2 linked regions of the Frankia alni ACN14a genome follow. The protein of the gene in region 1 binds, or shares a complex with, the protein of each later gene. Links are inferred from orthologs where the notes say so. Each region holds a gene or a part of one and is shown on either strand. Other genes may lie near its edges. The genes, in order: tig and rpsG.

Region 1 (3,296 bases):
CGCGGCCTGCTCGCCCGCTCCGGTCTCGCCCGCTCCGGTCTCGCCTGTCTCGATCACCTCGAGGGCGTGTAGGCGGGCGTGCAGGCGGATGGTGTTCAGCCCGATCCCGATCCCGACCACCACCGGTAGCCAGCCGCGGCGCGTCATCACCATGTGCACTCCTTCTGGCGGTCCGGTGGTGGTCACGGGCCGGTGTCGGGGGAGAAGCTCCCGAAAATACGCCCGGCCATCCGGCGGACCTCGGCGCGACCCGGGGTTGATCCGTCGGCGGACGATGACCGCCGACATCGTCCCCGGCCACGCGACATGCCGGCGACGAGCGAACCGACATGCCAGCCCGGCATGTCGGTGGGCGCGGGCCGAGCCGGCCTCGACGCCGACTCCGGCCGGGTGCGCGGGGGTGATCGTCGTCGAACCGGCGCGGGGGACTCACGGGTGGGGATCCGACCTCGGACACCCGCGTGTGGGTGGATTGAGGGGGATCTCGGCCTGTGCCGTTCGCCGCGGCACAGCGGCCCGGCGCGGTGCCGAACCCCGCCGGGGCAGGGAGAGCTGAAGAGCGGGTGACCGGGATCGAACCGGCATGGCCAGCTTGGAAGGCTGGGGCTCTGCCATTGAGCTACACCCGCGAGGTGATCGAGGCGAGCTTACCCCGTAGGATAAGCGTGCAACGCCTCGGGGCGTAGCGTAGTGGCTAGCGCGCCTGCTTTGGGTGCAGGAGATCGGGAGTTCGAGTCTCCCCGCCCCGACCGATAGCCTCGGCGTGTCACCCCGTCCAACGTCGTACCAGGAGACCGCCGCGCCGTGAAGGCCACCAAGGAGACCCTCAGCCCGACCCGGGTCAAGCTCACCGTCGAGGTGCCCTTCGACGAGCTCAAGCCCTCGCTCGACGCCACCTACCGCAAGCTGGCCCGCCAGGTCCGCGTCTCCGGCTTCCGGCCGGGCAAGGTTCCACCGCGGATCCTCGACCAGCGGCTCGGTCGCGGCGTGATCCTGGACGAGGCCGTCCAGGAGGCGCTGCCGCAGCTCTACTCCGAGGCCGTGCAGGCCGAGGAGGTCGACGTGCTGTCGCGGCCCGAGGTGGACATCACCGAGTTCGCCGACGGCGGCCAGCTCGTGTTCACCGCCGAGGTGGACGTCCGTCCCGAAGTGGCGCTGCCGGAGTTCGCCGACCTGTCGGTCACGGTGGACGCCGTCGAGGTCACCGACGAGCAGGTCGAGGAGCAGCTCGGCGCGCTACGCGACCGGTTCGCCCAGCTTCAGCCGGTCGAGCGGGCGGTGCAGACGGGCGACTTCGTCTCGCTCGACCTGTCCGCGCAGGCCGACGGCAAGCCGATCGAGGGCGCCGAGGCGACGGGGCTGTCCTACGAGGTCGGCAGCGGCAACCTCATCGAGGGTCTGGACGAGGCGATCGTCGGTGCCGCCGACGGCGAGTCCCGCACGTTCACCACGGAGCTGCTGGCGGGCGACCAGGCGGGCCAGCAGGCCGAGGTGACCGCGACGGTCCGCGGGGTCAAGGAGAAGGAGCTTCCCGCCCTCGACGACGACTTCGCCACCACCGCCAGCGAGTTCGACACGCTCGACGACCTGCGCGGGGACGTACGCAGTCGGCTGGAGCAGTCGCGGCGCACCGAGCAGGTCGGGCAGGCCCGGGAGAAGCTGCTGGAGAGCCTGCTGGAGCGGGTGGATGTGCCCGTTCCGGACTCCCTGCTCGCAGGTGAGATCGAGGCCCGGGAGCACCGGCTGTCCCACGAGCTGGAGAACATCGGCACCGACCGCGCGACCTACCTGGAGACGCTCGGCCAGACCGCCGAGGAGTTCGACGCCGAGGTCCGCGAGACCGCGGGCAAGGCGATTCGCTCCCAGTTCATCCTCGACGCGGTCATCGACGCCGAGTCGATCGGCATCGACCAGGGCGAGCTCATGGAGCAGGTGATCTACCGCGCCCAGCGCTCCGGCCTGCAGCCCGACGTCTACGCCCAGCAGCTCGCCCAGGGCGAGGGGCTGCAGGCGCTGATGGCCGACGTCCTGCGGACCAAGGCGCTGTTCCTGTTGCTCGAGAACGCCAAGGTCGTCGACGGGGAGGGCAACCCGGTGGAGCTCGCGCTCCCGGCCCGCCCGGCGCCGGACGCCGACGAGGACGACGACCACGCCGGCCACGATCACGAGGGCCACGACCACGCCGACCACGCCGGTCACGACCACGCTGGCGACGACGCGGCAGCGGAGCCGGCCGAGGCACCGGCCGCGACCGCGGCGGTCGACAGCGGAGACCGCGACATCTGACCCTCGTGGCAGGCCGCGGGGCGGCTCGCGCCGCGGCGATCTCGGCTCTTCAGGCGGCCTCCGGACTCTGTCCGGGGGCCGTCTGGCGTTGCCGTCGGGCCCCCGGCGGACCCTCGCCGGTGCCCGGCGGGCGGGGTCGCGCGGGCGTCCGGACTGGCCGGTCCTCACGCCCAGCGCGAACATCGAGCCTGAAGGGCATGAACTTGCGCGTGTCACAGATAGTGTCGAGCCGGTCAATCAGCCGCCCCATGTGAGGAAGCCGAGGAGCTGACCGTGAGTAACCTCGCAGTTCCGCGCCTACCAGTTCCGGGTCCGGAGCTCCGTTCGCCCGGCCAGGGTGGACCCGCCTTCGACGACCAGGTGTTCAACCGCCTGCTGGCCAACCGGATCGTCTTCCTCGGATCGGTGGTCGAGGACTCGATCGCCAACGCGATCTGCGCGCAGCTCCTGCTGCTCAACGCGGAGGATCCGACCCGGGACATCTTCCTCTACATCAACTCGCCGGGTGGGTCCGTGAGCGCCGGCATGGCGATCTACGACACCATGCAGTTCGTCGAGAACGATGTCGCGACCGTGTCGCTCGGCCTCGCCGCGTCGATGGGCCAGTTCCTGCTCTGCGCCGGGGCGCCGGGCAAGCGCTACTCGTTGCCGCACGCGCGGATCATGATGCACCAGCCGTCGGGAGGGATCGGGGGCACCGCCTCCGACATCGCCATCCAGGCGGAGCAGATGCTCTACACCAAGCGGATGATGCAGGAGCGCATCGCGTTCCACACCGGGCAGCCGATCGAGCAGATCGAGCGCGACTCCGACCGGGACCGGTGGTTCACCGCCGAGGAGGCCAAGGACTACGGGTTCGTCGACCACGTGGTCCAGCAGGCCCGCCAGGTTCCCAGCGAGGGGCCGGTGAGCTGAGCGGGCACCCCGCTCACCGGACCGAACCCGTCATCCGTCCCCGGAGGCAGCCATCATGTTCCACGAGACGCTCTACCAGCAGATGAGGTCCGACC
Region 2 (3,194 bases), 910 kb from region 1 along the record:
ATGCCGCGGCTGGTCAGCTCGGCGGTCTCGCTGGGGTGCAGCCGGCGTGGGGTGAACCCGGCGAGGTGCAGGACGGGCCACAGGCGGTTGCTCGGCGTGCCGAAGTGGAAGCCGGTCGCCCCGGACTCCAGGGACGGGTTGATCCCGCACAGCAGCACGGTGGTCCGCGGGGCGAGGAGGTCGGGAACCTCGGTGTCGTAGGCGGCGAGCAGCTCGGCCCGGGTCGGCCGGGCGGGTGGGGCGGCCGGCGGCTGCGAGCCAACTGCGTCAAACATGTCCTCGTGGACCTCCGGTGCCGGTATCGTGCTGTCTCGTACAGCGTGCCAGGACCAGGATCGCGGTCGTACGAGGGCTGCGGTCGTACGAGGGCTGCGGATGTACCAGGGCCGTGGGTGTACCAGGGCCGTGGGATGCCGCCGAGGTCCCCGGGTTCCGGCTCGCTGCCTTCGGTGCTGATGCCGGAGTCCGGCCGCCCCGCCATGCGGGTAGTGGATTGTCGGCTCCGGTGGGCCCGATCGACGCGGGCCGGTGTGATCCCGGGCTGTGCCGGGTTCTGGGCGAGTTGCGTGTTTCGGGACCGCCGGTGCGGCTGTCGTGTGCGACGGCCGGGCCCGCCGTCCGAGGTCATGGGCTTGTGGGGCTGCGGTGTCTGCGTCGGACGTCGGCCGATACCCCGTTCGACACGTGACGCGGCCGTGGAGTACTGTTGATTCCTGTGGCCGGAGTCCACGTGACTCCGGCGTGCGTCTTGCACTTCGATGTGGCGCCGTGGTGCCTGGCAGGCTGACGTAAAGTCACCGCCCGGGTGTCCGTCGGCGACTGTCGGGCTCGGTTCCGCGAAGCGGCCGGGCGGGTTGGCGCGCTGTCCACCGCAGTTGGATCAATCGAATGTGTGATCCTCTTCGGACGAAACGGCGCGACACGCCCGACCGCGTGGGTCGGAGAAGCCGGTCGAGGCCACCGCGGTGGCCCTGGTGCGGTTCGCAAGGAAAGCAGGTAGGCCGGCGTACCGGTCTGGTTGCCCAAGGCAGTACGACGAGGCGTCACAGGAACGGGAGCGGCGTTGCCCACGATCCAGCAGCTGGTCCGCAAGGGCCGGCAGGACAAGGTCGAGAAGACCAAGACCCCGGCACTCAAGGGGAGCCCTCAGCGTCGTGGTGTGTGCACCCGCGTCTACACGACCACCCCCAAGAAGCCGAACTCGGCGCTGCGCAAGGTCGCGCGTGTCCGGCTGAACAGCGGGATCGAGGTCACCGCCTACATTCCCGGCGTCGGCCACAACCTGCAGGAGCACTCGATCGTCCTGGTTCGCGGCGGTCGAGTGAAGGACCTTCCGGGCGTTCGCTACAAGATCGTCCGAGGCGCTCTCGACACGCAGGGCGTCCGTAACCGCAAGCAGGCTCGTAGCCGCTACGGCGCGAAGAAGGAGAAGGGCTGATGCCGCGCAAGGGGCCCGCGCCCAAGCACGCCGTCGTCGTCGACCCGGTGTACGGGTCGGCGCTGGTGACCGCGCTGGTGAACAAGGTGCTGATGAGCGGCAAGAAGTCGGTCGCGGAGCGCATCGTGTACGGCGCGCTGGAAGGCGCGAAGAACAAGACCGGCAACGACCCGGTCGTCACGCTCAAGCGGGCGCTCGACAACGTCAAGCCCACGCTGGAGGTGCGCAGCCGCCGGGTCGGTGGCGCCACCTACCAGGTGCCGGTCGAGGTTCGCGCCGGCCGCAGCACGACCCTCGCTCTGCGCTGGATCGTCGGCTACTCCCGGGCTCGTCGTGAGAAGACGATGACCGAGCGGCTGATGAACGAGCTCATCGACGCGAGTAACGGCCTCGGCGCGAGCGTGAAGCGCCGGGAGGACACCCACAAGATGGCGGAGTCCAACAAGGCCTTCGCCCACTACCGCTGGTAGCTCGACATGCCATCTGACGCACCTTCCTCGCTGGCCAGTACCCGCAACATCGGGATCATGGCCCACATCGACGCGGGCAAGACCACCACGACCGAGCGCATCCTCTTCTACACCGGTGTGAACTACAAGATCGGTGAGGTCCACGAGGGCGGCGCGACGATGGACTGGATGGAGCAGGAGCAGGAGCGGGGGATCACCATCACCTCCGCGGCCACCACCTGTATCTGGCGCGACCACACCATCAACATCATCGACACGCCCGGCCACGTCGACTTCACGGTTGAGGTCGAGCGGTCGCTGCGCGTCCTCGACGGCGCCGTGGCGGTGTTCGACGCCGTCGCCGGCGTCGAGCCGCAGAGCGAGACGGTCTGGAAGCAGGCCGACCGGTACAACGTGCCGCGGATCGCCTTCGTCAACAAGATGGACCGGGTCGGCGCGGAATTCCACCGCTGCGTGGACATGATGGTCGAGCGGCTCGACGCGACGCCCGCCGTCATCCAGCTCCCCTGGGGCGTGGAGTCGGACTTCCGCGGCGTCATCGACCTGATCCGGATGAAGGGCCTGCTCTGGAAGTCCGAGGACAAGGGCGCCTCCTACGAGGTCGTCGACATTCCTCGGGACCACCTGGAGGCCGCGCAGGAATGGCGCGACAAGCTCCTGGAGACGGTCGCGGAGAACGACGACGAGCTCATGGAGCTCTACCTCGAGGGTGAGGAGCCCTCCGAGGAGCAGCTCATGGCCGGTCTGCGGCGCGGCACCCTCGCCAGCAAGATCAACCCGGTGCTGTGTGGCTCCGCGTTCAAGAACAAGGGCGTCCAGCCCATGCTCGACGCGGTCGTCGACTTCCTGCCGAACCCGCTGGACATCGGCGCCACCATCGGTCACTCGGTCAGCGACGAGGACGCCGAGGTCCGCCGCGAGCCCAGCGAGGACGAGCCGTTCTCGGCGCTTGCCTTCAAGATTATGAGCGACCCGTACGTCGGCAAGCTGACCTACATCCGGGTGTACTCGGGCAGGCTCACCGGCGGCTCGCCAGTGCTGAACTCGACGAAGGACCGCAAGGAGCGCATCGGGCGCATCCTGCAGATGCACGCCAACCACCGGGAGGACCGGGACGGCGTCGGTGCGGGGCAGATCGTCGCCGTGGTGGGGCTGAAGAACACCACCACCGGTGACACGCTCTGCGACCCGAACGCGCCGGTGATCCTGGAGTCGATGACGTTCCCGGCGCCGGTCATCCACGTCGCGATCGAGCCGAAGACGAAGGCCGACCAGCAGAAGCTGGG

What was found.
Region 2: the proteins of tig (region 1) and rpsG are in contact, whole or in part, in a crystal structure (PDB 3GTY), measured with the Thermotoga maritima proteins. The link is inferred for Frankia alni ACN14a from one-to-one orthologs. Residues at the interface, in WP_004081061.1 of Thermotoga maritima: Glu122, Val124, Val129, Leu130, Tyr133, Glu188, Gly259, Ile262, Tyr263, Glu266, Ser270, Glu273, Gln274, Glu277, Arg308, Gln311, Ile312, Ser315, Tyr316, Glu325, Arg329, Arg336, Leu363, Phe366, Trp367, Arg373, Leu377, Arg381, Leu384, Glu387; in WP_004081843.1 of Thermotoga maritima: Lys34, Lys52, Lys55, Glu59, Arg62, Gln63, Glu66, Asn67, Lys69, Val71, Arg95, Ala109, Lys110, Lys111, Gly112, Arg113, Pro114, Glu117, Glu121, Ile124, Ala125, Tyr127, Asn128, Asn129, Thr130, Gly131, Lys135, Asp139, Arg142, Met143.

The regions. Positions count from the first base shown.
Region 1 is NC_008278.1:2,067,584-2,070,879, forward strand. What follows is about bases 62-3,045. They hold tig (trigger factor), read left to right. Parts: upstream 62-804; coding sequence 805-2,286; downstream 2,287-3,045. Other genes in these bases: FRAAL_RS08245 (class I SAM-dependent methyltransferase), read right to left, coding at 62-153; FRAAL_RS08265 (ATP-dependent Clp protease proteolytic subunit), read left to right, coding at 2,560-3,045. Also shown: more of FRAAL_RS08245, read right to left, coding at 1-61; more of FRAAL_RS08265, read left to right, coding at 3,046-3,201; FRAAL_RS08270 (ATP-dependent Clp protease proteolytic subunit), read left to right, coding at 3,257-3,296. UniProt on the Bacillus subtilis protein: Involved in protein export. Acts as a chaperone by maintaining the newly synthesized protein in an open conformation. Functions as a peptidyl-prolyl cis-trans isomerase.
Region 2 is NC_008278.1:1,154,080-1,157,273, forward strand. What follows is about bases 291-3,172. They hold rpsG (30S ribosomal protein S7), read left to right. Parts: upstream 291-1,437; coding sequence 1,438-1,908; downstream 1,909-3,172. Other genes in these bases: rpsL (30S ribosomal protein S12), read left to right, coding at 1,064-1,438; fusA (elongation factor G), read left to right, coding at 1,915-3,172. Also shown: mug (G/U mismatch-specific DNA glycosylase), read right to left, coding at 1-275; more of fusA, read left to right, coding at 3,173-3,194.